DNA from 4 places in the Arthrobacter glacialis genome. Region 1 is predicted to be linked to each of the others. Evidence: riboswitches for the same ligand, from Rfam matches in the RefSeq annotation. Region 1 holds a riboswitch; each other region holds the start of a gene.
What was found. Region 1 has a riboswitch for S-adenosylmethionine ahead of CVS28_RS04490 (hypothetical protein). Riboswitches for the same ligand answer to the same signal wherever they lie in the genome.
Positions count from the first base shown of each region.

Region 2: it holds a riboswitch for S-adenosylmethionine, as region 1 does, so the genes downstream of both, CVS28_RS06725 (aminotransferase class V-fold PLP-dependent enzyme) here and CVS28_RS04490 (hypothetical protein) in region 1, are expected to answer to the same signal.
Region 3: it holds a riboswitch for S-adenosylmethionine, as region 1 does, so the genes downstream of both, CVS28_RS02465 (bifunctional o-acetylhomoserine/o-acetylserine sulfhydrylase) here and CVS28_RS04490 (hypothetical protein) in region 1, are expected to answer to the same signal.
Region 4: it holds a riboswitch for S-adenosylmethionine, as region 1 does, so the genes downstream of both, CVS28_RS18730 (ABC transporter ATP-binding protein) here and CVS28_RS04490 (hypothetical protein) in region 1, are expected to answer to the same signal.

Region 1 covers NZ_PPXB01000003.1:181,186-188,553, reverse strand. The annotation lists gene CVS28_RS04515 (aldo/keto reductase) at 1-36, shown strand, start outside; gene CVS28_RS04510 (rhodanese-like domain-containing protein) at 123-428, opposite strand; gene CVS28_RS04505 (LOG family protein) at 527-1,648, shown strand; gene CVS28_RS04500 (VIT1/CCC1 transporter family protein) at 1,729-2,820, opposite strand; gene CVS28_RS04495 (biotin/lipoyl-containing protein) at 3,029-3,256, shown strand; gene CVS28_RS04490 (hypothetical protein) at 3,367-3,654, opposite strand; SAM riboswitch class IV at 3,668-3,781, opposite strand; gene CVS28_RS04485 (sodium:solute symporter family protein) at 3,951-5,423, opposite strand; gene CVS28_RS04480 (helix-turn-helix domain-containing protein) at 5,621-6,208, shown strand; gene CVS28_RS04475 (MFS transporter) at 6,279-7,368, shown strand, end outside.
Region 2 covers NZ_PPXB01000004.1:312,524-319,891, reverse strand. The annotation lists gene CVS28_RS06740 (AMP-binding protein) at 1-756, shown strand, start outside; gene CVS28_RS06735 (metal-dependent transcriptional regulator) at 783-1,544, opposite strand; gene CVS28_RS06730 (class I SAM-dependent methyltransferase) at 1,567-2,337, opposite strand; gene CVS28_RS06725 (aminotransferase class V-fold PLP-dependent enzyme) at 2,403-3,812, opposite strand; SAM riboswitch class IV at 3,856-3,969, opposite strand; gene hisN (histidinol-phosphatase) at 4,118-4,933, opposite strand; gene rsgA (ribosome small subunit-dependent GTPase A) at 5,198-6,316, opposite strand; gene aroA (3-phosphoshikimate 1-carboxyvinyltransferase) at 6,321-7,368, opposite strand, start outside.
Region 3 covers NZ_PPXB01000002.1:67,981-75,348, reverse strand. The annotation lists gene CVS28_RS02470 (Tex family protein) at 1-1,909, shown strand, start outside; SAM riboswitch class IV at 2,116-2,232, shown strand; gene CVS28_RS02465 (bifunctional o-acetylhomoserine/o-acetylserine sulfhydrylase) at 2,310-3,626, shown strand; gene metX (homoserine O-acetyltransferase MetX) at 3,656-4,828, shown strand; gene CVS28_RS02455 (hypothetical protein) at 4,919-5,341, opposite strand; gene CVS28_RS02450 (SGNH/GDSL hydrolase family protein) at 5,447-6,325, opposite strand; gene CVS28_RS02445 (alpha/beta hydrolase) at 6,403-7,044, shown strand; gene CVS28_RS02440 (RNA-binding S4 domain-containing protein) at 7,113-7,343, opposite strand.
Region 4 covers NZ_PPXB01000021.1:11,877-19,244, forward strand. The annotation lists gene CVS28_RS18720 (ABC transporter permease) at 1-201, opposite strand, end outside; gene CVS28_RS18725 (aliphatic sulfonate ABC transporter substrate-binding protein) at 198-1,229, opposite strand; gene CVS28_RS18730 (ABC transporter ATP-binding protein) at 1,279-2,109, opposite strand; SAM riboswitch class I at 2,116-2,227, opposite strand; gene CVS28_RS18735 (DNA-3-methyladenine glycosylase family protein) at 2,371-3,324, shown strand; gene CVS28_RS18740 (putative quinol monooxygenase) at 3,397-3,675, shown strand; gene CVS28_RS18745 (thioredoxin family protein) at 3,749-4,129, opposite strand; gene CVS28_RS18750 (MFS transporter) at 4,201-5,430, opposite strand; gene CVS28_RS18755 (MarR family winged helix-turn-helix transcriptional regulator) at 5,480-5,914, opposite strand; gene CVS28_RS18760 (hypothetical protein) at 6,127-6,393, shown strand; gene CVS28_RS18765 (hypothetical protein) at 6,476-7,192, opposite strand; tRNA gene CVS28_RS18770 (tRNA-Tyr) at 7,288-7,368, opposite strand, start outside.

The DNA.
Region 1 (7,368 bases):
CGCACGGGTCCGCACCCGGCGGAGTTCAACGGCTAACCACGGCCAACACGGCTAGGACACAGAAACGGTCATGCGCTGCTGATTTATCAGCAGCGCATGACCGTTTCGACAGCGTGGGGTATTTACTGCACCGGCACCATGGGCAGCCCTTCGGCCTCCCAGCCGCTCATTCCGCCCGTAAGAGTGTCTGCGTTGTAGCCAAGATCAGTGAGCGCCTGTGCCACCCGGCCGCTGCGGCCGCCGCCGTGGCAAACGGCGATGATGCGCCGTGACTTATCCAGCTCTCCAACACGAGCCAGAACCTCGCCCGAGGGAATGTGGACGGCGTCCTCGATCATGCCCGTGGCGAGCTCGGCGGCCTCGCGTACGTCGACGATCTGGACATCCGGGTCTGCTGCCAAAATGTCGGTGGGGGTGATTTCCTGCACGGGTGCTCCTGAAGGTGGGTTCGGCGGGCAGCCAGGGGCCGGCGTCGAACATGGAAACTGTTACTTCCAGACTAGGCGCAAGCCACTAAGCTTGGGGCGTGAACGCGCCTCTTGCACCCCGTGCCCGCAATGTTGAGATTGAAGAGCTGGAACGCTTTGATGCGTTGGTGGCCCACGGCACCAAATCCATGCACGGGTGGCACTTTCAATCCGTGGATTTGAGGGAACGGTCGGCCGAACTGGTGCAACTGAGGGCCTCGGGGGCCATCTTTATGGGCTGCACTTTTGCCCAGGGCGTGGAGGAATTGCTGCGCAGCCGCGGCGCCTTGATCTTCCCCACGCTGCCGCACATCCCTTTCAACCCGTACCGTGGCCACCTGTACACCGGCGCCGAACTCTTCGAGGGGATCGGTACGGCGCAGTATGAAAGTGTGCCCGACGCCCGGATTTACCAGTGGAGCATGCAAGCAGGTCACGCGCCCGCCCTCCACGCCACCCTTGCCACGGCCATGCACGACCATGCCATTTCCGACGCCCTCGACGAGTTTCTGGAGCATCTTGACCGTCCCGTGGTGGGCGTCATGGGCGGCCACGCGGCGGCGCGGGGAAGTGCGCAGTACGCGCAGGCTGCGCAGTTGGGGCGCGCACTGAGCCAGGCCGGCTTTCTGGTGGCAACCGGCGGCGGACCCGGTGCCATGGAGGCCGCGAATCTGGGCGCCTACCTTTCCCCGTACGACGGCGGGACCCTGGAAAGTGCCCTGTCCACCTTGGCTGCCGTCCCCGGCTTCCGGCCTTCGGTCAGCGACTGGGCCCGGGCGGCACACGCGGTGGTTCAGGCGTATCCGGACGGCGCCCAAACGTTGGGAATTCCCACCTGGTTTTACGGCCACGAACCGCCCAATATGTTCGCCACCAAAATTGCCAAGTACTTCACCAACGCCCTCCGAGAAGCGGTTTTGCTCGACCGCTCAGGCGGTGGCATTGTGTTCTTGCCCGGTGCTGCCGGGACGGTTCAGGAGATTTTCCAGGACGCCTGCGAAAACTATTATGCGGCCGAAACAGCAGTGGCACCGATGATCCTTGTTGGTCGAAGCTACTGGGAAACCGAGCTGCCCGTCTTGCCACTGCTGACCGCGCTGGCGAGGGGGAGGGCCATGGACACCATGGTCCATGTGGTGGATACGGTGGAGGAAGCCTGCGCCTTGCTCACCACCAACTAGAAGTAGCCCGCAGAAAACGACGAAAATACGCGCTTTTGATGCGATTTTCGCCGTTTTCTGCGGGCCAGTTGTTGAGGTTGCTAGCCCACCACAGTGCCAAAGAGCAGGCCCAGGAGGTAGGTTGCTGCCGCTGCGCCCATGCCGATGGCGAGCTGTCGCAGGCCACGCCACAGTGGCGATGCCCCGGACAGCAGGCCAACCACTGCGCCCGTGCCCAGCAGTGCAATGCCCACCAAGACGCAGGCGAGCACCAGGGCGCCCATGCCCGTCATGCCAAACAGGAACGGCAGAATGGGAATGATGGCTCCGGAGGCGAAGAAGCAGAAACTGGAGCCGGCGGCGCCCCACGCCGTGCCCAGGGTTTCGTGGCTGTTTGTCGCTTCAAACTGCTCGGGCTGCAGCGACAAGCTGGGATCACAGTCGCAACTGAACTGGCCCATGCGCTCGGCAGCCCTGTGCTCGGCGACGTCGCGGGACATGCCGCGGGCCAGGTAGACCAGCACCAGTTCATTGTTTTCAAGGTCCAGCGAAGCCGCCGCAGAGAGAGTGATCTGGGTGGGTTGGGAGGCGTCCAGCAACTCGCGTTGGGAGCGGACTGAAACAAATTCACCGGCACCCATGGACAGGGCCCCGGCCAGCAAACCGGCAATGCCACTGAACAACACCACCTGGCTGCCTACACCGGTTGCGGCCATGCCCATGACCAGGGAAAGGTTGCTGACAAGGCCGTCATTGGCACCAAAAACGGCTGCCCGGAACGAACCGGAAAGCCTGTTCCGGCCCCTGGCTGCCAAGCCACGAATGACCTCTTCATGGATGGATTCATCGGCCGCCATGGCATCGGTAGCGTCAGCATCGGAGGCGTAGGGGGATCTGGACTCCGCCCGTTGGGCCAGAGCCAAGACAAACACTGAACCAAAACGCCGTGCCAAAAGGCCTAAGAGCTGGTTGCGCACGGACGGGCGCAGGGGCGGGTGGGCATGGTCGCCCAGCAAGTTCAACCAGTGCTGCTCGTGCCTGCCCTCGGCAGCTGCCAAGGCCGTCAGGATAGTCTTTTCTTCGCCGGTGCGGCGCTTGGCCAGGTCACGGTAGACGGCGGCTTCAGCGCGCTCGTCGGCCAGATATTGCCGCCATCGCTTGATTTGTGCGGGGCTCGGATTGCTTGTTGACACTTGGGGATCTCCTCGACTCAGCCCCTACTGTAGCCCGGATTCCCGCGGTTTTTCGGCCGGTTCCCCTAGCGAAAAAGTTTAGGTGCACCGCAACGTGGCCGCTCCGCTCCGCAGCCAATATTGGCATTCCCTGCACCGGCGAACTCGCATAGGCTCTAGTTCCAACGGCCGCGCACACTGCGGCCACGTCCCGGAAGGCGCGCTGGCCATGGAAGTACTGTTTCCGATGATGACCGGGGACCCGCAGGACTGCGGCGTCCTCATCGACTGGCGTGCGCCCAACGGCAGCACGGTGACCGCCTACCAGGTGATCGCCGAGGTGACCATCGAGAAGTTCGACGCCGAGATCAACGCCCCCGCAGCCGGCACCTTGAGGTGGCAAGTCCAGGAGGGTGACGAAGTGGCCCAAGGTGCCGTCATTGCCACCATCGAGTAGGCCGGTGCCAGTCAACTGTGAAAAGAGACGGCGTTCGCGCTTAAAGATGGCGGTAGAGCGCCGTCTTTTTGCGCCAGTGCCGTCCGAATTCGGAACCGGCACCTAACGGTTCAGTAGTTTTCGAGCTTGAAGCCCAGCCGACGCCCGGCCCGGGAACCCGTCTGGGCCACGGTGACAACCAACGTTCCGAGCTCGGCAATCCAGTGCGCGGGCCGCACGGCAGCGGCGAGGGCATCCACCAGCAGGGCCGGGTCTGCGGAGAAGTACGCGCGGTGCCCGGTGGGGGTGAAAAAGGTGACGGTGCCCAAATTCACGTCCACGGCGGGCAGCACCGGAATGCCGTTGGGATTCTTGGACGTCTTGGCGCGCTGTGCATGGGCGACGGAGATGAAAGTCATGGCGGGGCCTTTGTGATTGCTCTTGCCCGCGGATCCAGTCACCGCCGGCCGCTTCCTCATCCGAGCCACCCTGTGAACATGGGGTTGGCGTGCGACCAGTCGGAGCTTGGCATCGCATCTCTTGAAGCTGTCCCTTACGTTACTCCTTAAACGTACGACGGCGGGAGGTGACGTCATAAATTACGTCACCTCCCGCCGTCGTACATTAAAGAACAACTGACCCGCAGAAATCGCCGAAAATGGCGTAAAAAACGCGTATTTTCGTCGATTTCTGCGGGTCAGTTGGAAAAGCGGGGCTACTTCTGAAGCTGCGCAGGCACGTCTTCCGGGTTGGAATCCGTGGCTGCTGCAGCGAGGCGGTCGTCCCAGACCTTGCGGATGTGGGCCGGGGTGGCCGGGGTCAGCAGGGAAACCACAACGTAGACGATGAGCGAGGATGCCAAACCGAAGTAGATGGGTTCGTTGGCGTAGATGCCATCGGCGCTGTGGATGATGCCGGTGGCGTAGATGACCAAGGATGCGATGGTGACCAAGCAGCCAACGGCCATGGACCATGCTGCGCCCAGGCCCGTGCCGCGCTTCCAGATGAGGCCGCCAATGATTGCCACGAGAAGGCCGCCTACCAAGATGTCGTAGGCGATGGTCAGGGCGAACACCACGTCGTTGACCACGATGGAGATCAGCACAACAAGCATGCCGATTACCAAGATGTACCAGCGGTTTGCCCTGATGTCGTGTTCGGGGTTGGCGGAATCGGAGTTGTCGATGTCCTTGCCGAACCAGCTGGCCACGAAGGGCACAACGTCCTTGCGGGCTACTGTGGCGGCGGCAATGAGTGAGCCGGATGCCGTGGACATCATGGCTGCCACGGCGGCGGCCAGTACGATGCCGCCAACGCCGATGGGCAGCAGTTCCGTGGCCACGAGGGCATAGACGTCGTCCTTGAGTTCCACATCTGCGGAAAGGGCCACGGAGGCTGCCATGCCGATCAGTGCACCGGCCACACCGTAGAGGATGCAGTAGATACCGGCGGTGGCGCCGCCCCATCGGGCGACTTCCGGGGTGCGGGCCGTAAAGACGCGCTGCCAAATATCCTGGCCGATCAGCAGACCCAGCGTGTAAACCACAAAGTAGGTGATGATGGTTTGGGTGCCGATGCCGTCCCACTGGAAGAAGCTTGCATCCACGCGCTCACGGATGCCGTCAATGCCGCCCGCAGCGTTCCAGGCAAACGGCAGCATGAGCATGAAGACGCCCACGGTCTTGATGACAAACTGGACCTGGTCTGCCAAGGTGATGGACCACATGCCGCCAATGGTCGAGTAGACCAAGACGATCGCGCCGCCGACGGCGATGGCCAGCCACCTGTCCCAACCGAACAGCACCACAAAGATGGTTGCGTAGGCGCCGGTGGAAGTTGCCGAAATCATGATGGTGTAGGCCAGCATGACGATGCCCGAAACCTTGGTAGTTTCCTGGCCGTAGCGCAGGCTCAGCATTTGCGAGACGGTGTAGATCTTCAGTTTCTGCAGCGTCGGCGCAAACAGCAGGCTCAGCAGGAGCACGCCAACACCAATGGCAACAACAAGCCACATGCCGGAGATGCCGAACTTGTAGCCAAGCCCCACACCACCCACCGTGGAGGCGCCACCGAGGACGACGGCGGCCATGGTTCCGGTGTAGAGGAAGGGGCCCAGCCGGCGTCCGGCAACAAGGAAGTCGCTGTTATTCTTAGTGCGCGATTTTCCCCACCAGCCAAAGGCCAGCATGGCCACCAAATAAATGACAACTATGGCGACGTTTAAGTCCACGAGATGCTCCAGTGTAGGAAGAAGTAGGGGAAAGCCCCGAGTCATTATTGCCCGTAAAGCAACATTTGTTGTCTATTAGGCTAAACTGTGATGGTAGTTACAGTCAATGTGCCGCTTGAAAATCTTGACGGCTGGACGTGTCGTGAGGAGCCGCCATGAAAGCTTTGCCCCTGGAACCGAGCACCAACCCCGTGGCCATTGGGTCGCGCATCCGTGCCGCACGCCAAGACCAGCGGCTGACCATTGAGCAGGTGGCTGACGCCACGGGGCTGACCAAGGGATTCCTGAGCCGGGTGGAGCGTGACCTCACCTCACCCAGCGTTGCCTCACTGGTCACCCTGTGCCAGGTCCTCTCGATCTCCATCGGCGAACTTTTCGCGGTACCGGAAACCCACTTGAGCCGAAAAGGTGAAGGTCCGCGGATCTCCCTAGGTGGCGAAGGCATTGTTGAGCGCCTGCTAACCTCGCGCTCCGAGCGGCGCCTGCAAATTCTTGCCGCCACGATTGAGCCCTATGGGCGCGGCGAAACCGAACTGTACGCGGTGGACTGTGACGTGGATGTTCTGCATATCATCAGCGGCGAACTGACCCTGCGCATGACCCAGGAATCCTATGACTTGACGGCGGGGGACACCCTGTCCTTCCCCGGGCGGGAGCCCCACAGCTGGGAGAACCGCTCGGCCCAGCCGGTGGAAGCCCTGTGGATTCTGGTTCCCGCGGCGTCCGGATCCGGCGGAAACTAGCCCATGCGTCTTGAGAATTGGCTACTCGGCGGTAATGTTTATGTGAGTCAATTCACATAAGGGGACAGCCTTGCCAAAGATCTCGCCCAAGACGGCCACACAGAGAGTTGCAGCCGCGCAGCCTGTCACCGTGCGGCCCGGCCAAGTGCGGCCTGGCCCGGTGCCGCCCAGCGAACCCCTGATTGGGACCCGCACCTGGCTGACCTTGATTATTGTGGGCTTCGCCGGGCAGCTCGCGTGGACCGTGGAAAACATGTATCTCAACGTGTTTGTCTACAACACCATCAGCACCAACCCTGCTGTTTTGGCCTTGCTGGTTTCATCCAGCGCAGTGGTCGCGACTGTGGCAACGTTTTTGGTGGGGGCCGCATCGGATAGGGCAGGCCGCCGTCGGGCGTTCATCGCCGGGGGCTACATTCTTTGGGGCCTGAGCACAGCCGCTTTCGGCTTTGTCCAGACCAGCGCAGCGGCCGCCTTCCTGCCCGGCGCCAACGCCGTGGTGCTGGCCATCATCGCCATCGTGCTCCTAGACGCGGTCATGTCTTTCTTTGGATCGGGCGCCAATGATGCCGCCTTCAACGCCTGGGTCACTGAATCCACCGCGCCCGCCAACAGAGGCAAGGTGGAAGGCGTCTTGTCCATCCTGCCGCTGCTGTCCATGCTGGTCATTTTTGGTCTGCTGGACGGGCTGACGCAGGATGGGCACTGGAAACTATTCTTTGGCATCATCGGAGCCGTGACGGCGCTGATTGGTGTATTCGCGTGGTTCATGCTCCGCGATTCGTCCACCCTGGTGGTCAGTGGCGACAGCTACTTGCGCTCGGTCATCCACGGCCTGCGCCCCTCGGTGATGCGCACCAACCCTCGTCTCTACTGGGCACTTGCCGCCTGGCTCGTGGTGGGCACGTGCACCCAAGTGTTTCTTCCCTACCTGATCATTTATATCCAGCGGTATCTGCGGATCGACGGTTATGCCATCATTCTGGCCGTCGTCCTCGTTTCAGCGGCGGTCCTGAGCATCCTCGGCGGACGCCTGATCGACAAGGTGGGCAAGCTTGTCTCGGTCCTGCCCGCAACTGCGATCCTGGTGGCCGGACTCGTGGGCATGTTCTTTGCCCGCGGCATGGGCCCGGTCATGGTGGCCGGAACCGTCATGATGG
Region 2 (7,368 bases), on a different contig from region 1:
CAACACTCCTTGCGCCGCGCATCCAGTGCCGGCGAGCCGCTGACCCCCGACGTCATCGCCTGGGGCCGCGACGTTTTTGGCTTGGAAGTCCGGGACCACTATGGCCAAACTGAACTGGGAATGGTGGCGGGAAATGCTTGGGCCGACGGCCTCCTGGCACCCCTGCGGTCAGGCTCCATGGGTGTTTCCCTGCCCGGCTGGAGGGTGAATGTGCTGGCTGAGCTCAAGGACGAACTGGCCGCCGACGGCGAACCCGGCCGGGTTGCCGTCAACGTGCAGGAAAGTCCCTTCATGTGGTTTGCCGGCTACGTCGATGCCGCCGGGAAAACTGCGCTGAGGTACAGTCCCGACGGTGCGTGGTACCTGACGGGCGACTCCGGACGGCGCGACAGCGACGGGTTCATTTACTTCTCCTCGCGCGACGACGACGTGATCATCATGGCCGGCTACCGCATTGGCCCCTTCGAGGTGGAATCTGTTTTGGTCAACCACCCCGGCGTCTCGGAAGCCGCGGTGGTTGGCACCCCGGATGAGATCCGCGGCGAAGTACTGGAAGCATTTGTGGTGCTGCGCGATCCGTCCGCCGCTGGCGACGCCATGGTGGCTGAACTGCAACAGTTGGTGAAAGACCGCTTTGCCGCCCACGCCTATCCGCGGCGCATTCACTTTGTGCCCGAACTTCCCAAAACTCCCAGCGGCAAGGTTCAGCGCTATGTGCTGCGCAAAGCCCGTGCAGCCATGAGGGACCTGCCCTAGGACCTTGGTGGGCAGGTCAGTAGACGCTAGCTGTTTGTTGCGCCGGAGTGCGGATTCATGAGGGAACCGCCGGTGAGGTCCTGTACTGAGCAGTCGGAGTGCGTCCCCGACGATGTCAGCCACAGCGAAATCGCAACCTCGTGTGCAAGAGCCAAGGGTCCGGCGTCGTGCGGGGCACTGAGCCTTTGCACCTCAATGCCGGCACCGAAGGGCAGCAGCCGCAACACCAGCAAGGCCGTATCCAGACCAATGCCGTGCTTCTCCAGGTACCGCAACAATTCCGGATCATGATCGCTGATGCGGCTGACACGCCCGCTGTGGCCGGCGTCGAGCTCGTCGAGCCGGTGCGAGGGGGCCATGATGATCCGGCCTTCCGGGTCCGGGATGGGATCACCGTGCGGGTCCCGGGTGGGATGGCCCAACTTGGCACTCATGCGCTCAATGAAGTGCTCGGACACGGCATGCTCCAGCTGTTCGGCCTCGTCGTGCACCTCATCCCAGGTGTAGCCAAGCTCGCTGACAAGGTAGGTTTCCAGCAGCCGATGCCTGCGCACCATGGACAGCGCCAGAGTTAGACCTCGCTCGGTCAGGTGGATGGGGCTGTACGGCTGGTGGTCCACCAAGCCCTGGTCCTTGAGTTTGCGGACCATTTCCGAAACCGAGGAATTGGCAACCCCAAGGCGGGTGGCTAAGGCGGTGGAGGTGATGGGTTTGTCCTGCCACTCCGTGTAGGCATAGATGACCTTGACATAGTCCTCGATGCTGGAGGAGGTGGCAGTTTGTTTCACAGAATCCAGCCTACCGCTAGGCTCAGAGTTTGTGCGTGCGCCAGGTCTGGGCCACGTAAGGCAGCTGGAGCTCTTCATCAGGAGAGTGACCCAGATGGTCAAGAAGGTACCACTGAAGATTTGCCATGACCTTGGCGCGGATGGGGTCCGAGGCCTTGAGGTAGTAGCTGCGGGATTTGGCCAGTTCCATGATGGCCTCTGGCGTCAAGGACTGGCTCCAGCGGGTGTTGTGCACGTGCGGAGCGGCGAATTCCTTACCAATGGTGGGGTGGAAGTCTGCCTTGTGGACGTCACCGGCATGCATGATGCGTGCCAGCCGGTGAACCCAAGGGATGCCGACGTCGAGCTGGTTCCAGATCAAGCCCAAGGTGCCGCCGGGGCGAAGTACGCGGGCAATCTCGGTACTGGCGGCGAGGGGATCGCACCAGTGCCACGCCTGCGCCACCACTGCCAGATCCATGGAGTTCACTGGCAGCTCAAGGTGTTCGGCCGTGCCCACAATGGTTGTGGTCCGGGGCAGCTCTGCGGCCAACTGGGTGAGCATGTCTGCCGAAGGGTCCACCGCCGTCAGATTCCAGCCGTGCCGGGCCAATAGTTGAGTGTACTTTCCCGTTCCCGCACCCACATCAAGGGCGTCCTTGATGGGGTGCGGGGAACCAGCGATTAGCCAGTCCAGGGAATCGCGGGGGTAGCTGGGACGGACCTGATGATAATGCTCCCCGCCTTCCAGAAATGCCGCAGCCATGTGCTTGCGCCGTTCCGCGTCGAAGACCGGTCCGCCTACCCCTGCCATAGTGCTCCCCTAAAGTTGTGCCGTTTTGCCCGTTCAACTTTACCGCGGGGGAGAGGGTGTGTTGTTTAAGTGTTGCAGGGGGCTGCGCCAGCGGTTCCGGGCGTGTTCGGGGCCCAGTGCGGGTACGCACGGTTGTCATCGGCGGGCACCCAGCGGCCGGCGTCAACCACGTAATCCCAGCCCAGCCCGTCACGCAACAGGGCACTGACACCCTCGATCAGGCGCTGTGCGTCCTCAAGCCGGGAACCCACACCAAAGCTGGCACGCAATGAACCCGACGGCAGGCCCAAACGGTTCAGCAGCGGGTGGGCGCAGAACTTGCCATCACGCACGCCCACGCCATGCTCGGCCGACAAGTAGGCGGCAACCAATCCGGCGTCGTACCCGGTGATGGAGAAGTTCACCACGCCGATGCTGCCGCACTCGGGGTAGTCTGCGGAGTCGGAGAACAGCGAATGGACGTTGACGCCCTCAATCGCGGCGAAGCCCGCCACCAGATACTCACGCAGCTGCTGTTCGTGGCTGTGCCAGTCCTGCGCGTCGAGTGCTGCCAGGGTGGCGGCGGCCTTGGCGAGAGTGGCGGCGCCCAAAACGTTGGGGGAGCCGGCTTCGTGGCGTGCGGGGCCGTCACTCCAGCGGGTTGATTCCAGTCGCACTTCCGTCACGGCGCCACCGCCGGCCAAATGCGGCTTGCCCGTGTCCAGCCAATCAGAGCGGCCCACCAAAACGCCCGCACCAAAGGGCGCGTACAGCTTGTGGCCGGAGAACGCCAGGTAGTCGATTCCGCTGGCGCTCAAGTCGATACGGCGGTGCGGGGCCAGTTGGGCCGCGTCAACCACAATGCGGGCGCCGTAGCGGTGGGCCAAGGCGGCCAGTTCATTGACGGGCAGCACCTCGCCCGTCACATTGGAGGCACCAGTGACGGCCAACAGGAGCACGTTGCCGGCCCGCAGCTGTGTTTCAACGCGGGCCAGGGTCGCTGCGATGGAATCCGCAGCCACCACTGAGCGGTGCGGCAGCGCCTGCCACGGAAGCAGATTGGCGTGGTGCTCAATATCCAGATACAGCACTTCGCCGTGAACGTTGGAGCGGCCCTCGGTGAACCCCTTTTGGGTCAGGATGCTTTGCACGCACCCGGCCAAGAGGTTCAAGGAATCTGTTGTGTGGCGCGTGAAGATGACGGTGTCATCGGGGCGGGCGCCCACAAAGTTGGCCACAATCTTGCGGGCATTCTCATACACGGACGTGCTGACCTGGGAGGCAAACCCTGCACCGCGGTGCACACTGGCGTAGTACGGCAAAACCTCGTTCAGGTGGGCGGCCACGTCCTCAAGTGCCGGGGCCGACGCCGCATAGTCAAGGTTGGCGTACCGCACCTGTCCGCCGTGGATCAAGGGGGCGTTTAAATCCTGGCCCACCACCGGCAACAAGGGAGATTTGGATAGGGATGTTTTTTCCAAAAGGGCGTAGCTCATGGGTAAATCCTTCGACACAAAGGACCCTTGGAAGGAGCCAAGAAGTCCGCGCTTGCCATGACCGCTCCGGCCTGACCTGGTCGTCACCCGGGGCACCCCGCCGCGAAAGGAGGGTTGCCGGCCAGCAAACCGGGGTTTAGCGCTGGCACTCGTGACCTATGCCAAAAAGATTAGCCCAAGAATAGAGTTCTCGCATTTGTTACGTCATGAAACGCACGCCGCCGTTGGGCCGGGGGCAGGCGGGCAAAAAGAACGACGGCGGAAGCCGCCGTCGTTCTTAATACGATTGAGCTAAATGCCGTGGATTAGCCCAGCAGATCGTCCCAGTTGGGGTTCAAACGCTGCAGGACTTCTGTGTGCAGGATGGAGTTGGTGGCCAAGGCGTTGCCGCCGAAGGGGCCGTCTGCTCCCTCCAGGGATGTGAATCGGCCGCCAGCCTCGGTCACGATCGGCACCAGCGCGGCCATGTCGTAGAGGTTTAGTTCGGGCTCGCAGGCGATGTCCACGCTGCCCTCGGCAACCATGCAGTAGGACCAGAAATCGCCGTACGCGCGGGTGCGCCAGACGTCGTCGGTGAGGGCAATGAACTCATCACGGTTGCCCCGTTCAGCCCAGCCGCTCAGAGACGAGTAGGACAGTGACGCGTCCTTGAGCTCTGCAACATTGGAGACGCGAATGCGGGTGGCGGCGGCCAGAGACTTGCCCATGTATGCGCCGGTGCCCTCGGCAGCCCACCACCGCTTGCCCAGGGCTGGGGCGCTGACCAAACCAACCACGGGGCGGCCCTCATCCACCAGGGCAATCAGGGTGGCCCAGACAGGAACTCCGCGCACAAAGTTCTTGGTGCCGTCAATGGGATCGATGATCCAGCGGCGTGTTCCATGACCCGTGCTGCCAAACTCCTCGCCCAACACCGCATCGCGGGGACGTACCCGGGACAGTTGGCTGCGGATTGACTCCTCGGCGGCCTTGTCAGCATCCGTCACGGGAGTCAGATCCGGCTTGGTCTCAACCTCCAGATCAAGGGCCTTGAAACGGGCCATGGTCAGCGAATCCACGCTGTCCGCCAACACATGGGCCAAGCGGAGGTCGTCGTTGTACGTCTGGGGTTCAATCGTCATGTACATCACGCTATCGCGATTTGTCCCAAACGCCCGTTACGACGCCCTCCGGCGCCTGAATGCCAAATAAACCCGTGGCAGTTGGGGTTGGCGGCGCTATTAGTGAACTTATGCGCTGAACCGGAGCCGGGTAGTGCGCATATCTAAATTCTTGTGAAGTTATGCGCAGAACCCACCGCGAGTCCAGCGCATAAGTGTTTATGCACAGGACTCGCCATGGGTTCAGCGCATAAGTTCACTGCGCCCCGAGCCCGGCCAGCACAGCTACTCGATGATGCCCAGTTCCTTTTCCGCGGCGCGGCCCTCTGTCCTGTCGCTGGTGCCCAGCAGGCGGCGAAGCGAGGCAAGGCGGGCCGGTCCGGCGTCGCCGGCGAGCCCTGCAGCCACATAGGGGTCCAGGCCGCAGTTCACCGCGACACTGTCATGCTTGCAACCGCGTTCACAGTCGTCCGTGCCGGGCTGCAGATCGGGGAAGGCTTGGAGGATCCTGTCCGGGTTCACGTGGGCCAGTCCGAAGGAGCGGATGCCGGGGGTGTCAATGATCCAGGAGCCGGGCTTGCCGTCCTCGATGCGCAGAGCAAGCGCCGATGAGGAGGTGTGGCGCCCGCGGCCCGTGACGGCATTGACGCCGCCGGTTGCCCGCCGCGAACCCGTCAAGGCGTTGACCATGGTGGACTTGCCCACGCCGGAGTGGCCCACCATGACGCTGACCTTGCCGTCGAGGTAGCTGTGCAATTGCTCCACGGCACCGCCTGCCAAGAGGGCCGAATCGCCGTCGTCGCTGCGGGCGTCGATGCCTGATGCGCCGTCGGCAGCGGTCCGGCTGATGATGACAGTCATGTCGAGGTGTTCGTAATTGGCAAGAAGCTCCGAAGGGTCCTTGATGTCCGTTTTGGTGATCAACAGCAGCGGTGCAATGCCGGCGTCGTATGCGGCCACCAGGGCCCTGTCGATGAAGCCGGTACGGGGCTCGGGGTTGGCAGCGGCCACCACGATGACCAGTTGGTCGGCATTGGCCACCACCGCCCGCTCTACGGGATCGGTGTCGTCGGCACTGCGGCGCAGCAGCGTTCGGCGTTCCTCGATGCGAACCAGCCGGGCCAAGGTATCCGGCTTGCCCGTGACATCACCCACCAGTGCCACAAAGTCACCAGCGACCACTGGATTGCGCCGCAGTTCCCTGGCCCTGGCGGCGATCAGGGTGCGTTCGGTGGACTGATTCTCATCGATAATGGCTGTGTAGCGTCCGCGGTCAACCGTAACAATGCGGCCAATGATGGCTTCCTCGTAAGCGGGCCTGTCCTTGGTGCGCGGCCGGCTGCCCTTCTTGTTGGCCCTGACCCGGACGTCGGATTCGTCCCAGTTGCTGTAGTCCTTTGCCATGCCCTTACGCTCTGGCCGCTGTTGTGTCGGCCGCTGCAGTCTGTGACACCATGGCCGCCCACATGGCCGGGAAATCGGGCATTGTTTTGGCGGTGGTGCCAATATTTTCAACCTCGACGCCGGGCACGGCCAGGCCGATGATGGCGCCAGCCGTGGCCATGCGGTGGTCGTGGTAGCTGTGAAAAACGCCGCCGCGGAGGGGGGCCGGGGTGATGATGAGCCCATCCTCGGTTTCTTCGGCATTGCCGCCCAGGGCGTTGATTTCAGCAACCAAGGCCGCCAAGCGGTCAGTTTCGTGCCCGCGCAAGTGGGAAATGCCGCGCAGGCGCGACGGGGTTGAGGCCAGAGCGCAGATGGCTGCCGTTGACGGTGCCAGCTCACTGGTGTCGGCAATGTCCACGCCGTGGATCTCAGGGCCGCCGGTCACTGTCAAAACACCGTCTTCGAGGGTCACCGTGGCGCCGAACTGGGGCAGGATTTCACGCCATTTGTCACCCACCTGGGTGGTGTTGGCGGGCCAGTTGGGGATACGCACGGTGCCACGGGTGGCCAGTGCGGCAGCCAGGAACGGGCCGGCGTTGGAGAGGTCTTGTTCCAGCACCACGTCAAAGGCGGCGACGGGGCCGGGCGCGACGATCCAGTGGTTCGGGGTGGAATCGTCAACAACAACACCCACGGACCGCAGGATTTCCACTGTCATGGAAATGTGGTCAACGCTAGGTACGGAATCGCCGGTGTGCTCCAGGTGCAGGCCCTGGACAAAACGCGAGGCGACCAGCAACATGGCAGAAATAAACTGCGAAGACCCGCCGGCGTCGATACGCACGTGGCCGCCCTCAACAGCTCCGGTGCCGTGCACGGTGAAGGGCAGGAAACCGTCCCCGCCGTCTTCGACCAGCACTCCAAGTCCCTCCAACGCAGCCACAAGGGGAGCCATGGGGCGAACAAGGGCCGCGGGATCGCCGTCGAACCTTACCGGGCCGTTGACTAGGGCAGCCAGCGGGGGGACAAAGCGCATCACCGTGCCGGCCAGGCCGCAGTCCACCAGGATG
Region 3 (7,368 bases), on a different contig from region 1:
GGTGGGGGAGTTGCGCGAGCGGCTCTGGAAAACTGGGCGCCTGCGCTCAACTGTCAAAACGGGCAAGGATGCGGCGGGCGAAAAGTTCAAGGACTACTTTGACTTCTCCCAACCCCCGCACACGCTGCCCAGCCACCGTGTCCTGGCGCTGCTGCGCGGCGAAAAAGACGGCGTGCTGGGCCTGGATTTGGCCGAGGCCGACACCCGTGACGCCGACGCCGCCGCCCTGGCACGTTCCCGCTACGAAAATGCCGTGGCGCACTCCCTGGGCATCGCCGAATCCGGCCGGGCAGCGGACAGCTGGCTCATGACCAGCGCCCGACTTGCCTGGCGCACGCGCATCCTGACCCGCCTTTCGGTTGACCTGCGCGTGCGGCTGTTCCAAAGCGCCGAGGAGGAATCGGTGCGCGTCTTCGCGGCAAACCTCCGAGACGTCTTGTTGGCGGCACCGGCCGGAAACCGCGCAACCCTGGGTCTGGATCCGGGACTGCGCACCGGCGTCAAGGTTGCCGTGGTGGATGGCACCGGCAAGGTTGCCGCAACGGAAACCATCTACCCGCACGCGCCCGCCCGGAAATGGAACGAATCCCTTGCCACCCTCGTGGCCCTGGCCAACAAGCATGGCGTTGAGCTGATTGCCATTGGCAACGGAACAGCCAGCCGGGAGACGGACAAATTGGCCGCCGAACTTGTCGCCGAGCTCAAGCGCACAGCCCCGGACCGCCAAGTCATCAAGCTTGTTGTCTCCGAAGCGGGAGCCTCGGTGTACTCGGCGTCGGCCCTGGCCAGTGCCGAACTGCCCGGCATGGATGTGTCCTTGCGTGGGGCCGTGTCCATCGCCCGCCGGTTGCAGGATCCGCTGGCGGAACTGGTGAAGATCGATCCCAAATCCATTGGCGTGGGCCAGTACCAGCACGACCTCACCCCGGCCAAACTGGAACGGTCCCTGGACGCGGTGGTGGAAGACTGCGTGAACGCCGTGGGCGTGGACCTGAACACCGCCTCCCCGGCACTGCTGGCGAGGGTGGCCGGCGTCGGACCGCTGTTGAGCGAGAACATTGTGGCGCACAGGAACGAGCACGGCCCGTTCAACAAGCGCCGCGAACTGCTCAAGGTGGCCCGGCTTGGTCCCAAGGCGTTTGAACAATGTGCGGGATTCCTGCGCATCACCGGGGGAGCGGAACCGTTGGATGCCTCCAGCGTGCACCCCGAAGCGTACGGCGTGGCCCGCAAGATCCTTGCCACGGTGGGTGCCACATCAGCCGAGATTTCTGCCGGCGTTGGGGCTGTGTCCTCGGTCAACCCGGCCGACTTCGTGGACGGCACCTTTGGCCTGCCCACAGTTGCCGACATTGTGACCGAACTGCAGAAGCCTGGCCGCGATCCCCGGCCCCGCTTTGAAACAGCCGCGTTCACGGACGGCATTGAGAAGATCACCGATCTTCGCCCCGGCATGATCCTGGAAGGAACCGTCTCCAATGTAGCGGCGTTTGGCGCGTTCGTGGACATTGGCGTGCACCAGGACGGGCTGGTGCACGTCTCGGCCATGAGCAACTCCTTCGTCTCGGACCCTCATACTGTGGTCAAGTCCGGCCAGGTGGTCCGCGTAAAGGTTCTGGAAGTGGAGCCCGAACGCAAGCGCATTTCCCTCACGCTGCGTCTGGATGACGCCGCCGATACGTCTTCGAGGAAGTTCGACGCCGACTCCCGCACCCCCGCCGCCCGCACCCCCGGGCGGCTAACTCCCAAGCAGGGTGCGGCAGAGTCACGGGGTGCGGGGCAGAGGCGCACCCCGGGTCAGGACTCCGCCCGACAAGGCGGCGACCGTCCAGCACGCCCCGCAACGCCTCAACCATCGGCCAACACCGCCATGGCCGAGGCTCTGCGCCGCGCGGGCCTGGGAAAGTAGTTCCAGGTCCTGGCAATTCGGTGAGTGCGCAGCTGATGCGACGTGTGGGGCTCCAAGTCTCATCAGCTGCGCACTCACGGTGGTGGAATGGTTCATAAATTCAGCCGGTGCCACTTTTTGGCGCATATTTCAAGCAGATCTTCGGCCAAGGTCATAAACTCGTCACAATCTTGCGGCGCCTGAAGGGATCTTCCACACTGGATGTAGGTCATGAGTGTCAGCGACAAGCCCCGGCTCGCTGACCGGCAACCCTCCTTCCGCGGTGGGGTGCCCCGGGTGAAGACCTGGCACTGAGCCGCCCGGTTCCAGTGCAAGCGCGGGCCATCGAGTCGAAAGCCCTTCACGCATGCTGCGTTGGAGGGTTTTTTACCGCAGGCCTCTAGTGTGAAGGAATTCAACCATGAGCAACGGTTGGTCATTTGAAACCCGTCAGATCCACGCAGGCCAGGAGCCGGACGTCACCACAGGGGCACGCGCCCTGCCGATCTACCAGACAACATCCTTTGTTTTTCCCTCGGCCGAGAGCGCCGCTGCCCGGTTCGCGTTGGCAGAGCTGGAACCGATTTACACCCGCATCGGCAACCCCACCCAGGACGCCGTCGAACAGCGCATTGCCAGTCTGGAAGGCGGCGTGGCAGCACTCCTGCTCGCCTCGGGCCAGGCGGCAACCACGTTCGCCATCTTGAACCTGGCAGAAGCAGGCGACCACATTGTTTCCAGCCCCAGCATCTACGGCGGCACCTACAATCTGTTTGCCCACAGCCTGAAGAAGCTCGGCATCGAGGTCACGTTCGTCTCCGACCCCGACAACCTGGATGAATGGCGTGCTGCGGTCCGTCCCAACACCAAGGCCTTCTTCGGTGAGGTTGTGTCAAACCCGCGCCAAGACGTGCTGGACATTGAGAACATCAGCGCCATCGCCCACGAGGCAGGGGTGCCGCTGCTGGTGGACAACACCCTGGCAACCCCGTACCTGATCCGACCGCTGGAATGGGGTGCCGACATTGTCATCCACTCCGCCACCAAGTACCTGGGCGGCCACGGCAGTGCCATCGCCGGAGTGATTGTCGACGGCGGCAAGTTCGACTTCGCCACCAACCCGGAGAAGTTCCCCGGCTTCAACACCCCGGATGTCACCTACAACGGTTTGGTGTACGCCCGCGATTTGGGTGTGGGCAGCGCCTTGGGCGCCAACCTGGCCTACATCCTCAAGGCACGCGTGCAGTTGCTGCGCGACCTTGGCTCGGCCGTGGCACCGTTCAACGCCTTCCTCATTGCCCAGGGCATCGAAACCCTGAGCTTGCGTGTGGAGCGCCACGTGAGCAACGCGGTTGCCGTTGCCGAATGGCTCGAGACGAACGAGAACGTGGAGGCTGTGGCCTACGCAGGCATCCCCTCCAGCCCCTGGTTCGAGCGTGGCCGCAAGTACGGTCCCAAGGGCACCGGCGCCGTCATCGCCTTTGACATCTTGGGCGGCGCCGAGGCTGGCAAGCGATTCGTGGACGGCCTGGAACTGCACTCACATGTGGCCAACATTGGCGACGTGCGCTCCCTGGTCATCCACCCGGCGTCGACCACCCATGCACAGCTTTCACCGGAGCAGCAGTTGGCTGCCGGTGTGCGCCCGGGACTGGTCCGACTCTCGGTGGGCCTTGAGAATATTGCTGACATCCTGGCCGATCTCGAAGCCGGATTCCGCGCGGCAAAACAAGCGTGATTTCGGTGGGACACACGGAGGAAAAAAGTATGCTTGCCACGGGGTCTGCCTCCGTGGCGGCCACCGCGGTGGGTGAAGAATTTTCCGCGGCCGTAGGACGGGGCGGCGGTGTGCTGCGTTCCCTTGAGATCGGCGCATTGCCGCTGGAAGCGGGGGGCTCGCTGCCCTCGGTGACCATGGCCTTTGAATGCTGGGGCACGCTGAATGAGGCCGGCGACAATGCCGTGCTCATACAGCACGCCCTGACCGGCAGCACCCACGTGAGCCGCGGCGATTCAGAGGAAGACGGCTGGTGGGAAGGCTTGGTGGGGCCCGGGGACGTCATCGACACCAACAAGTACTTTGTGGTGTGCGCCAACATGCTGGGCGGCTGCTACGGCACCACCGGCCCGTCCAGCATCGCCAGCGACGGAAAACCTTACGGGTCCCGTTTCCCCTTCGTCACCATCCGCGACTCGGTCCACGCCGAGGCGCGCCTGGCCGACAAGCTCGGCATCAAGCTGTGGCACGCCGTCGTGGGTGGTTCCATGGGCGGTGCGCGTGCCTTGGAGTGGGCGGCAAGCTATCCGGAGCGGGTGCGCCGCTGCGCCGTGGTGGCTGCCTGCGCGGCCAGCACGGCTGAGCAAATTGCCTTTGCCCAGACGCAGACGCTCGCCATCCGCCAGGACCCGAACTTTGCCGGCGGGGACTATTACGACGGCGCAGCCCCCACCTCAGGCTTGGGGCTGGCGCGTCGGATTGCCCACATCAACTACCGTTCAGAAACTGAGATGGAGTCACGTTTTGGCCGTCAGGCCCAAAGCGGCGAGGACACCATCAGCCATGATCGGCTGGCGGTTTTGGGCGCCAGCGGCAGCAGGTACCAGGTGGAGAGCTATCTTGACCACCAGGCCCGCAAACTGGTGGGGCGCTTTGATGCCAACAGCTACATTGCCATTACTGAGGCGTTGATGAGCCACGATGTCAGCCGGGGCCGTGGCACCCTGTCGCAAGCCTTGGCAGCCACAGCTTCGGTGGAGTTTCTGGTGGCCGCGGTCAGCAGTGACCGCCTGTACTTCCCAGCCCAGTCTGACGCCCTGGCGGCTGCGCTGCCCGGGGATGTGGCTGTCCACCACATTGACTCAGCCATTGGCCATGACGGTTTCCTCACCGAGGTGGCCGTCGTGGGGGAGCTCCTGCGGGAGTCCTTCTTCACCGTCTAGCTCCAAAGAGCAACTGGCCCGCAGAAAACGCCGAAAATTCGCGCTTTTAGCGCGATTTTCGGCGTTTTCTGCGGGCCAGTTTTCTGCTGCTTAGAAATTCTTGAAAATGGCCTCGCGGTGGACGGCGTACTGTTCTGCGGTGACCTGGCCATTGCGGCGCGCCGTGTCCAAGGCGTCCAGTTGGCGCTTCAACTCAGCCTCCGCCTTCATGCGTTCATTGGCGAAACCTGTTGTTTGGTGGCCATGGGATGTGTCGTAGTTGCGCAGTGGGACACCATTGAGCAGGGTCCCCACATAGGGGGCACTGCCCGGCTGGTGGGCAACGCCAGCCCTGCCCGTTGGATTTGCCGGGTTGTAGATGTTATCCCGGGAGGCGCGACGTTTGCGGTTGGCTGACCTGGTGAAAATGCTGAGCAGGATCACACCCACAACTGCCAGCATGAACAGCGGTGAAAAGCCGGAGGAGCTGCTGGACGAGGCAGCAACAATACTCGTCGCCAATGGTTCGAGCATGATGGGCACAACGCACCTCTTCTACGATTAGGCCGCTGAATCCAGCGCCTCTTCTCATCCTAGTCCGCTTGCTGCCGGGCTGCCCGCTTAGCCACTGCTGTTGAGCTACTTGGTGGTTTCGGGAAGCCCGGCGCCAGGAATAGTGCCAACATCAGGACCAAAAACTGGCCCCGGGGTGGGGCGCTTGGGGGATATGCCGTCGCCGGAGGACTGATGGCGCAGCCTGCGCAACACCCAAGGGAACAAGAACTCCCTAGCCCACACGAAGTCTTCAACGCGCGCCGTCTGCCACTTCTGGGCCGGCAGCGGCTTGGGCCGTTGCGGAACCAGCGAGTGGGGGACGTTGAGGGCGTTCAAGGCCATGATCGCGATGGTGTGGTGGCCCAGCGGGGCAAAGTGCAGCCGGTCCCCGGCCCACATTTGAGGGTCCGACAGTTGGCGCAGGGACCACATGTCGGCCACCACGGCGTCATGCCTGGAGGCGATGGTGCGCAGATTCTCGTTGTAAATGGCCACCCGTCCACGCACCATGCCGAGCACGGGGGTTTCCCTAATATCCGGGCCGTTGAAGAGCAGCACGGTTGCTCCGGCGGCCGTCATCTTTCCCACCGCCACATCCAGCGATTCGGCCAGGGCATCGGGATCAGAGCCCGGCCGGATCAGGTCGTTGCCGCCAGCTGAAATGCTGATGAGATCCGGTTTGAGTTCCAGCGCCGGCTCCAGTTGTTGGCCCAGGATCTGCCCCAGCAGCCTGCCGCGGACGGCCAGGTTGGCGTAGCGGAAATCTTCGTGATCGCGGCTCAGCTCCTCGGCCAGCCTGTCGGCCCAGCCGCGGGAGCCGCCGGGGCTGCTCGGGTCGGGATCCCCAATGCCCTCGGTAAAGGAGTCGCCCATGGCCACGTAGCGGTTCCACGGGTGGCGAGGAGTGGACTGTACGGTGTTGGCCGTTGACTGGAGATTCTGTGCCGTAGATTCTTTCACCATCCCATCCTGCCCCGTGGGTGGCCAGTTCCGCCACCCATGTTTTTTGGACCCGGTGCGCCTCATGGAAAGATGAAGCAATGAGCGAATCCCCCACAGTCCTATGGTCACGTCCCGAATCCGAGCGCAGCGGCACACCCCTGCTGGTCATCCTTCACGGTTACGGTGCCGATGAGGCCGATCTCTTTTCACTCGCCGGTCAGCTGCCGGCCGAGTTCACCGTGGCCTCGGTGCGTGGCCCCCTGCAGGCAGGTCCGGGCTACTCCTGGTTCCCGCTGCGCAACGACTTGAGCTACTCGGTGGCTTCTGTGAGAACTGCTGCGACGGCTCTTGAGGAGTGGATTGACTCGATGCGCGCCAACCACAGCTCCGTGAGCTTGTTGGGCTTCTCCCAGGGCATGTGCATGGCCACAACCCTGTTGCGGCACAGGCCTGCCGACTATGCGGCAGTGGTGGGGCTTTCGGGTTTTGTGGTTGATGCCGAAGGCGATGCGTTCTTTGACGATTCCGCCGTGGCTGCCCTCAAGCCGGAGGTTTTCTGGGGCCGCGACCAGGCTGACCCGGTCATTCCGGAGACGGCCATTGAGTCCACCAATGTGTGGATGCGGGCCAACGTTCAGCTGACGAAGGTTCTCTACACGGGGATCTGGCACGGCATCAACGCCCAGGAGATCTCCCATGTGGGCGAGTTCCTGCAGTACAAGGTTTTGGCCGCCAAGTAGGCGCACCACTTAAAGTACGACGGCGGGCACCTAAGCCTGGGTGCCCGCCGTGGTGCTTGGGTGCTGGACTATCCGCCCGTGGTGATGCGAACAGTTTCTCCGTTAACGGTCACGGTGTCGCCGTGGTGCAATTGGCGGCCGCGGCGCTCGTCGATCTCGCCGTTGACCTTCACCAAGCCGGCCTTGATGAGGTCGGCGGCTTCCACGCCGTCCTCAACCAGGCTGGCCAGTTTGAGCAGTTGTCCCAGTCGGATCATGTCGTCGCGGATGGGGATGTCAATGATCTCGTGTGAACTCATGGCTTAATTGTGCCGCATGGATGGC
Region 4 (7,368 bases), on a different contig from region 1:
CAGTACTGCGCGGGGCGACGGCAGCTGGACCGGTGAAAACACCCCGGCAGCGGTGCTTAGCTGCCAGGCGAGCAGGATTAGGACAGGAAGAATCAGGCCCAGACCCAGCCTGGTCCACGAACGGGCGAAGATAGCAGAACCCGCCTTCGGCGAAGCTTTCGTTGCCGTGCTAGCCGCTGCGCCACTATGGACAGCCATCATGATTCCTTGATGGAGGCGGGATTGGCTTTCACGGCCAGAGAATCATCCAGGAGGGAGGACAGCGCGGTGTCCACCTCGGCCTGGGTCTTGACATCACCGAGCTCCACAAACGTGGGCCCAATCTTCGCCAGCACTGCCCGCTGCTTCTCGCCCGGGATGCCGGAGACATTAAGATTGCTGCGTTTAAGTATGACGGTGCTGGCAACTTCCGGCTTGAGTCCTGCGGCTGTAGCCAGGATCTGTGCTGTCTCTTCGGGGTTTTCCGCTGCCCAAATACGCGCCTTTTCATAGGCGTCCACCACGCTCTGCGCCAGTTCCGGCTTGTCCTTCAGGAATGACTCTGTGGCGTTCAGGAAACCGTAAGTATTAAACTCCAGGTTCCGGTAAAAGAGGGTTGCACCTTCTTGTTCGGCCGTGGCCATGATCGGGTCCAGACCTGCCCACGCATCAACGGAACCGTTCTCCAAGGCGGCCCGGCCATCGGCATGCTGGAGATTCTGCACTGTGACGTCATCTGTGCTCAGGCCGGCCGCCTCCAAAGCCTGGACCAGGAAGAAGTAGGGATCGGTGCCCTTGGTGGCAGCTACTGACTTGCCTTTGAGATCGGCTACCGAGGTGATGGCTGAGCCCTTGGCGGCAACCAGGGCAGCCCATTCGGGCTGGGAGTAGATGGAGATCGTTTTAATGGGCGATCCATTGGACCGGGCCAGCAGCGCGGCTGATCCTGCCGTGGAGCCGACGTCGATGGCTCCGGCGAGCAAAGCCTGATTGGCCTTGTTTGAACCGGCGGACTGCACCCATGTCACGGTGACGCCCTTGCTGGCCAGGGTTGCCTCCAGCCAGCCCTTTTCCTTGATGACAAGGCTCAGCGGGTTGTAGGTGGCAAAGTCGATGGTTAGTGTGCCGCCATCCTTGCCGGCGATGTCGGTGGCTGCATTCTCGCCGGCGCACCCCGCTAGGGCGAGTGCGGAGACGGCGGCAGCGACGCTGAGGAAGGAACGGCGGTTAAGGGTGGGAGAAAAAGGCATGGTGGTCCTCACGAAAGGTTGTGTTGATGAAAGGGTGTGGGAAAAGTGGCTAGTGGCCGTTGACGCCAAGGCTGGCCAGCAGTGAACTTCGAAGTCCGGCCAGCGCCGTTGATGCCCGGTCGCGGGGGCGGGGGCCCGGCACTTCCACGGTGCGCACAATGGTGGCCCCCGGAGCGCCGGTCCCGTCAGGGCCAAGCAAAATGATGTGGTCGGCGAGCTGAAGGGCCTCGTCGACATCATGGGTGACCAGCAAGACAGTGGTGGGCTCGGCCTGGTGTACGTCCAGCAGCAAATCCTGCATGGTGATCCGGGTCAGTGCATCCAATGCGCCGAAGGGCTCATCCAGCAGCAACACCCCGGGGTTTCGGGCCAGCGCCCTGGCCAGCGACGCCCGCTGGGCCATGCCGCCGGAGACCTCGCGCGGGCGGTGACCGGCAAATTCGGACAACCCCACCAGTCCGACGAGCCTTTCAACTACCTCGCGGGTGCGGGCGGCGTTGGCGCCGGCGGGGACGCCAATCGCCACGTTTCCGGCGATGGATTTCCATGGCAGCAGCCTGGGTTCTTGAAAGGCGACGGCGCAGCGCGAATCAATGCCGGACACGGCAGTGCCGTTAATAGTCACCGCGCCTGTGCTGGGCGTATCGAGCCCTGCCACGGCGCGCAGCAAAGTGGACTTCCCGCAGCCGGAGGGCCCCAATAACGCCACGATCTCCCCAGCTTGCACGTCGAAGGAAACCTCCCGAAGCACCGTGTGGGCACCGTGTCCAGTCCCAAAGGACCGGCCCAGGTTCTGAAAGGACACAGCCATGGCGGCAGTACCTTGCGGATCTGGCAGGGCGGAGGCCGTGGCAACGGACGGCGAAAGTAAAGCAGGCATGAGTGCACTCCATCGGTCCTGGCGGTAGCACCCTGCCGGCATTGATACCCGCACAGGGTGTCAACCAGGGTTGCTGCGGCGTCGTGGAGCCAGATCTCTCGGCCGCTCGGGATGGTCAACGTAAGACTAAGTCCTGCAGCAGGACCGGCAAAAATCGGGGCCGGTTCGGCAGTTCGCGAATCGTAACAATCCGAGCGCCCGGCCGGGGCCGCATTTGATGTCACACACCTGGTTGTCAGCCCGGTGTGCCACCATGGACCCATGACAGTCGCCGCAACCGCGGGGCCCACAATGGTTTGGGATGCCCACGGACCCTACTCCCTACACGGGACGTTGGGCATCATTGGTAGGGGCCCTGCCGATAAAACCATCCGGCTGGCCCCGGGCGCGGCCTGGCTGGCCTTCAACACCCCCTCCGGACCAGCAACTTTGGGCATCAACCAACAGGGCAACGAGCTGCACGCCCGGGCTTGGGGTCCCGGCGCGGACCACGCCCTGACGGGCGTCCCGGCGCTGCTGGGCACCCACGACGACTGGTCCCATTTTGATTCACCCGGCTTTGCCGCCACGCTCCCCCGCGCAGTGAGGGATGCCCGACGCCGGCACCAGGCAGTGCGGCTGCCCTCCACCGGGCGCATGGTTGACGCCCTGGTGCCTGCCATCTTGGAGCAAAAGGTCACATCCCTTGAGGCTCTTCGCAGCTACGCCGTCTTGTTGCGCAGATTCGGCACCGAGGCCCCGGGCGTTGGTGCTGACCCGGGTGTTCCGCACAATCTCCTGGTGGCCCCCACCCCCGCCCAATGGGCCGCGATTCCATCCTGGGAATGGCACAAGGCAGGTGTTGGACCACAGCGCTCGGCCACCATTGTGCGGATGCTGCGAGCGGCGTCGGGCTTGGAGCGTTTGGCGAAGCTGCCAGCAGCGGAAGCGGGCGCAAGGATGCAGAGCATCCCCGGCGTTGGGGTATGGACGGCGGCGGAAGTCACCCAGCGCACCCACGGTGACGCCGATCAGGTGGCCGTGGGCGACTACCACCTGGCCGCCTACGTGGGCTGGGCGCTGGCCGGGAAACCAGTGGACGATACTGGCATGCTGGAACTTTTGGAGCCCTGGCGCGGGCACCGGCAGCGGGTGGTGCGCATGTTGCAACTCAGTGGTTTCCGCAAGCCGATGTTCGGTCCGCGCATGACCATCCAAGACCACCGCGGGCACTGACGTGCTGGCCGGATGCGTTCACACTGCGGAACCGCTTCCGGGGCCGGCCCCGCCATCGCCTAGGCTGGTGGAATGAGTGAGATCATCAACCTACAGGCCACGTTCATCCCCAATGAGGGCGAATTCTTCCGCGTGAAGCTCGCCCTCGAGATCGCGATTGAGCAGGTCGTCGAAGAAACCGGCTGCATTCAGTATGAGATCACGGAGGAATCCGAGGAAAAGATTGTCCTGACTGAGCAGTGGGCGTCCGAGGCGGACCTGGAAAAGCACGGCAAGGGCATCGCCGTTCAGGACCTGAACGAATCCCTCAGCGCGCTGTTGGCGGAGCCGGTCAAGCTGGAACGCCACTAACAACGAATGACGCCAACGTCGAGGGGCCCGTCACCAGATGGTGACGGGCCCCTCGACGCCTGCGCGAAGAACTCTATTCGGCTGCACTACCTTCGGCCTGCTTGGCGGCCACGGCTGCGTGAACCTCGCTCATGTCCAGTGCCTTGACGGCCGTGATGACCTCATCCAGCTGGGTGCCGTTGAGCGCACCGGGCTGGGCAAAAACCAGCACCTTTTCCCTGAACGCCATCAGCGTGGGGATGGAGGTGATGTTTGCTTCGGCGGCGAGCTGTTGCTCGGCTTCCGTATCCACCTTGGCGAACACAATGCCGTCGTGCTTCTCGGAGGCAGCCTCATAGGTGGGCGCAAAGCGCACGCAGGGCTGGCACCAAGACGCCCAGAAGTCAACGATCACAATGTCATTGCCTTCAATGGTGGGACCAAAAGTTTCTGTGGTGATATCAACTGTAGCCATGCGTTAACCGTACGGGACGGGACAAAAGCATGGCTACAGTTTCGCTCAACGCGTGAGCGGGAATATCGGGATCAGACCCCGAGCGGTGCGTGCTCCGTCAGGAGCTTTCGTCCGGCAAAGATGACGACGGCGCTGATCAGAACAGCCGCTGCCGCAACATAAAAGGTGGCCGAGGCGTTGACGTGTTCGGCGATCTTGGCCGCCATGAATGGGGCCAGGGCGCCGCCCATCCAGCGGATGAAGTTGTAGCCGGCGCTGGCCACAGGGCGCGGGGAGTCCGAGACGGACATGGCCATTTCGGTGAACAAAGTGTTGTTGATACCCAGCAGCGCACCGGAGAGGACTGTCAGCACCACAACGGTGGTGACCGAGTGCCCGGCAGCCAGGGCGAGGCCGATGAGGATCACCATCAAGCCCAGCAGGGACCCGGTGAGTGCTCGGGTCGGCCCAAACCAGCGCTGAACCAGTGGCGCCACGAAGACCGAGAAGACGGCCACGGCAACGCCCCAGCCAAAGAATACGGCGCCGATCCCGTAGGCATCAAAGCCCAGGATGAAGGGCACAAAGGCCAAGATGGTGAAGAAGCCGTAGTTGTAGAACAAGGCGCTGCCGGCCGTGGTGCGCAGCCCCTTGTGGCCCAACGCCAACAGCGGGTCGCGCAGCCGGGTCTTGGTGGCAGGCAGCGGAGCCTTGGGCAACATGACAATAACCAAGATGAAGGCGATGGCCATGGCCGTTGCCGTGCCAAAGAACGGTGCACGCCATTGCCAGCCACCCAGCAGGGCACCCATGAGCGGGCCAAGGGACAAGCCCAAACCAAGGGCGGCCTCGTACAAAATGATCGCCGTGGCCGCGCCGCCGGAGGCAACCCCCACCATGACGGCCAAGGACGTGGCAACGAACAAAGCATTGCCCAGGCCCCACCCGGCGCGGAAGCCCACCAGTTCATCGACCGTGTTGGAGAATCCCGACAAGGCCGAGAAAACCACAATGATGCCCAGCCCAATCAGCAGCGTCTTCTTGCCGCCAATGCGTGAGGACACAAACCCGGTGATCAACATCGCGATGGCCGTCACCAGGAAGTAGCTGGTGAAAAGCAGGGACACCTCACTTGGGGTGGCGTCCAGGTTCTCGGCAATGGCCGGCAGAATGGGATCCACCAGACCAATGCCCATAAAAGCAAACACGGCCGCGAACGCCACCGCCCACACGGCCTTGGGTTGTTTCAGCATGGAACGTTTCTCGTTCGCCAACACGTCGTCAATCTGTTGGGCAGCCTTGGCTGCCGTTGTGCCTTGCACGGTTTCTCCTTGCTTCATGATGTTCTTGCGGCAGTACGTGCCATCGCTGTCAGCTGGCCAGTGCCTCGTTGAGTTTGGCAATGGCGGGAATCGCTTTGGCCACGGCCTGGAGCTCATCGGCGTCGAGAGTCTTCAGCGCCGTGGCCATCGTGGCGTTGCGGCGGGCATTGGCTTCAGCTAGGGCGCTGCGCCCGGCATCCGTGAGACCAACCAGGACCACGCGGGCGTCGGATTCATCAGCTTTGCGCTCCACCAGCCCCAAACTGCCCAGCTTGATGACCTGCTCGGTGGCACTGGGGACGCGGATGCCGGCGTTGCGGGCAATGGCTCCCACCCGCAGTGGTTGGGCGGCGATCATGTTCAAGGTGGCCACTTGGCCGGTACTCAATTCACCGTCCGCGTCAATGGAACGGACCAAATAGACGGCCTGGCGCAGAATGTCGCGATACCGGCGGGCCAAGTCATGAAGCTCAATGTCGTCCATAGTTAGGTAGCCTAACATATAGTTAGGGCACCTAACAGTCTCTTGTTGTGCAGCCAACCATTGGTGAGGCCTCCCACCTGCCCTGGCTCCGGCGTCGAACACCGGGGGCGAAACACTTCAAGGAAAGGTCGCCGGGAGGACACATGGTATTCACAGCCAATTCACCCGGCCCGTGGATACTGGCGTTATTGACTATAGAAAAGGAAGCAGCGATGACTTTCACTTCAGGAGACCCCATGACACGCCCCATCCACCACCGCGCATTCGTAGACCCCGAGAACCACGAAGTCTGGCCGGCACTGAACAAGAATCAGCCCGTAGCGCTGGTCAACGGCCGCGGCTGGCGCCTGTCCGGCCGCGTGGAGACGCTCAGCAGCGACCGCCAGTGCCTTTGGATCCAGCTCGACGCCGGCATGGGCCGCCAGCTGATCCACCACCAGGACGGCTTTGTGCTTGATGGCTACACCGACATCAACTGACGCCGAGCAAACAAAAAACGCCCGATTCCTCCATGGAATCGGGCGTTTTTCTTGCGGGTCTGGCCCTGGCCTTGACTGCCGGCTAGTCCTCGGGACCGATCATGGACACAAACTCCATTGCCTCGGCAGTACCAATGTCCGCATGGCTGCACAGGAGGCTGGCTGCGCCATCGAGATCCCCAGCCCGAGCCAGAGTACGGATGCGGGCGAAAATCTCTTCGTTCAGGCGCGTGCTGGCAACTTCACGAACCTCCTCGCCGCTCGTCACGATGGCACGGTAGCGGTACTTGCTAGCTGCCGCCGGAATGCCGACCACCTCCGCACTGGCCGCTTCCACGGCGGCAGACTCCTGGGGAGCTAGATCCTGCAGAGTGGCCGGCTGTGGGGCCGCGTTCATGATGTCTTCCACCGTCAGCGCTGCGTCCGCTTTTGCTGGTTCGGGGGACGGCTGGGGAAATTGCGCCAACGCGGCGATGGCAGCGACTGATTCAGCCAAGCCCAGGCGCGTGGCCTTGCGGTATTCCTTCACTGCGCTGAGTACTTGATTTTGGGCTATCAAGGAATAGACGGTTCGGTGCAGTTCCGGTGTGAGTCTGGCGCTGGCTTCCTCGGCGCCCTCCCGGGTGACCTCCGGGCCGCGGCGCAGCGGCTTCCCTGACTTGGATGCGGCGACCTTGGGTCCGCCAGCCTCGGCCGGAGTCTGGTGAACGGCCCGGCCACGACGCCCAATGAATCGGTTAGCAACAACCACGACGATGACAACGACCAGCACAATTATCAGGGGCACAACATATTCCATGCCTTAACTGTAGTTCCGCCAGCCACATCACAGGCACAGAACACAAAAAACCCGGAACCCCAGCGATTACTCGCGGTGGTTCCGGGTTTCCCGTTTGGTGGCAGATACTGGATTCGAACCAGTGAAGGCGTTGCCAGCTGATTTACAGTCAGCCCCCTTTGGCCGCTCGGGTAATC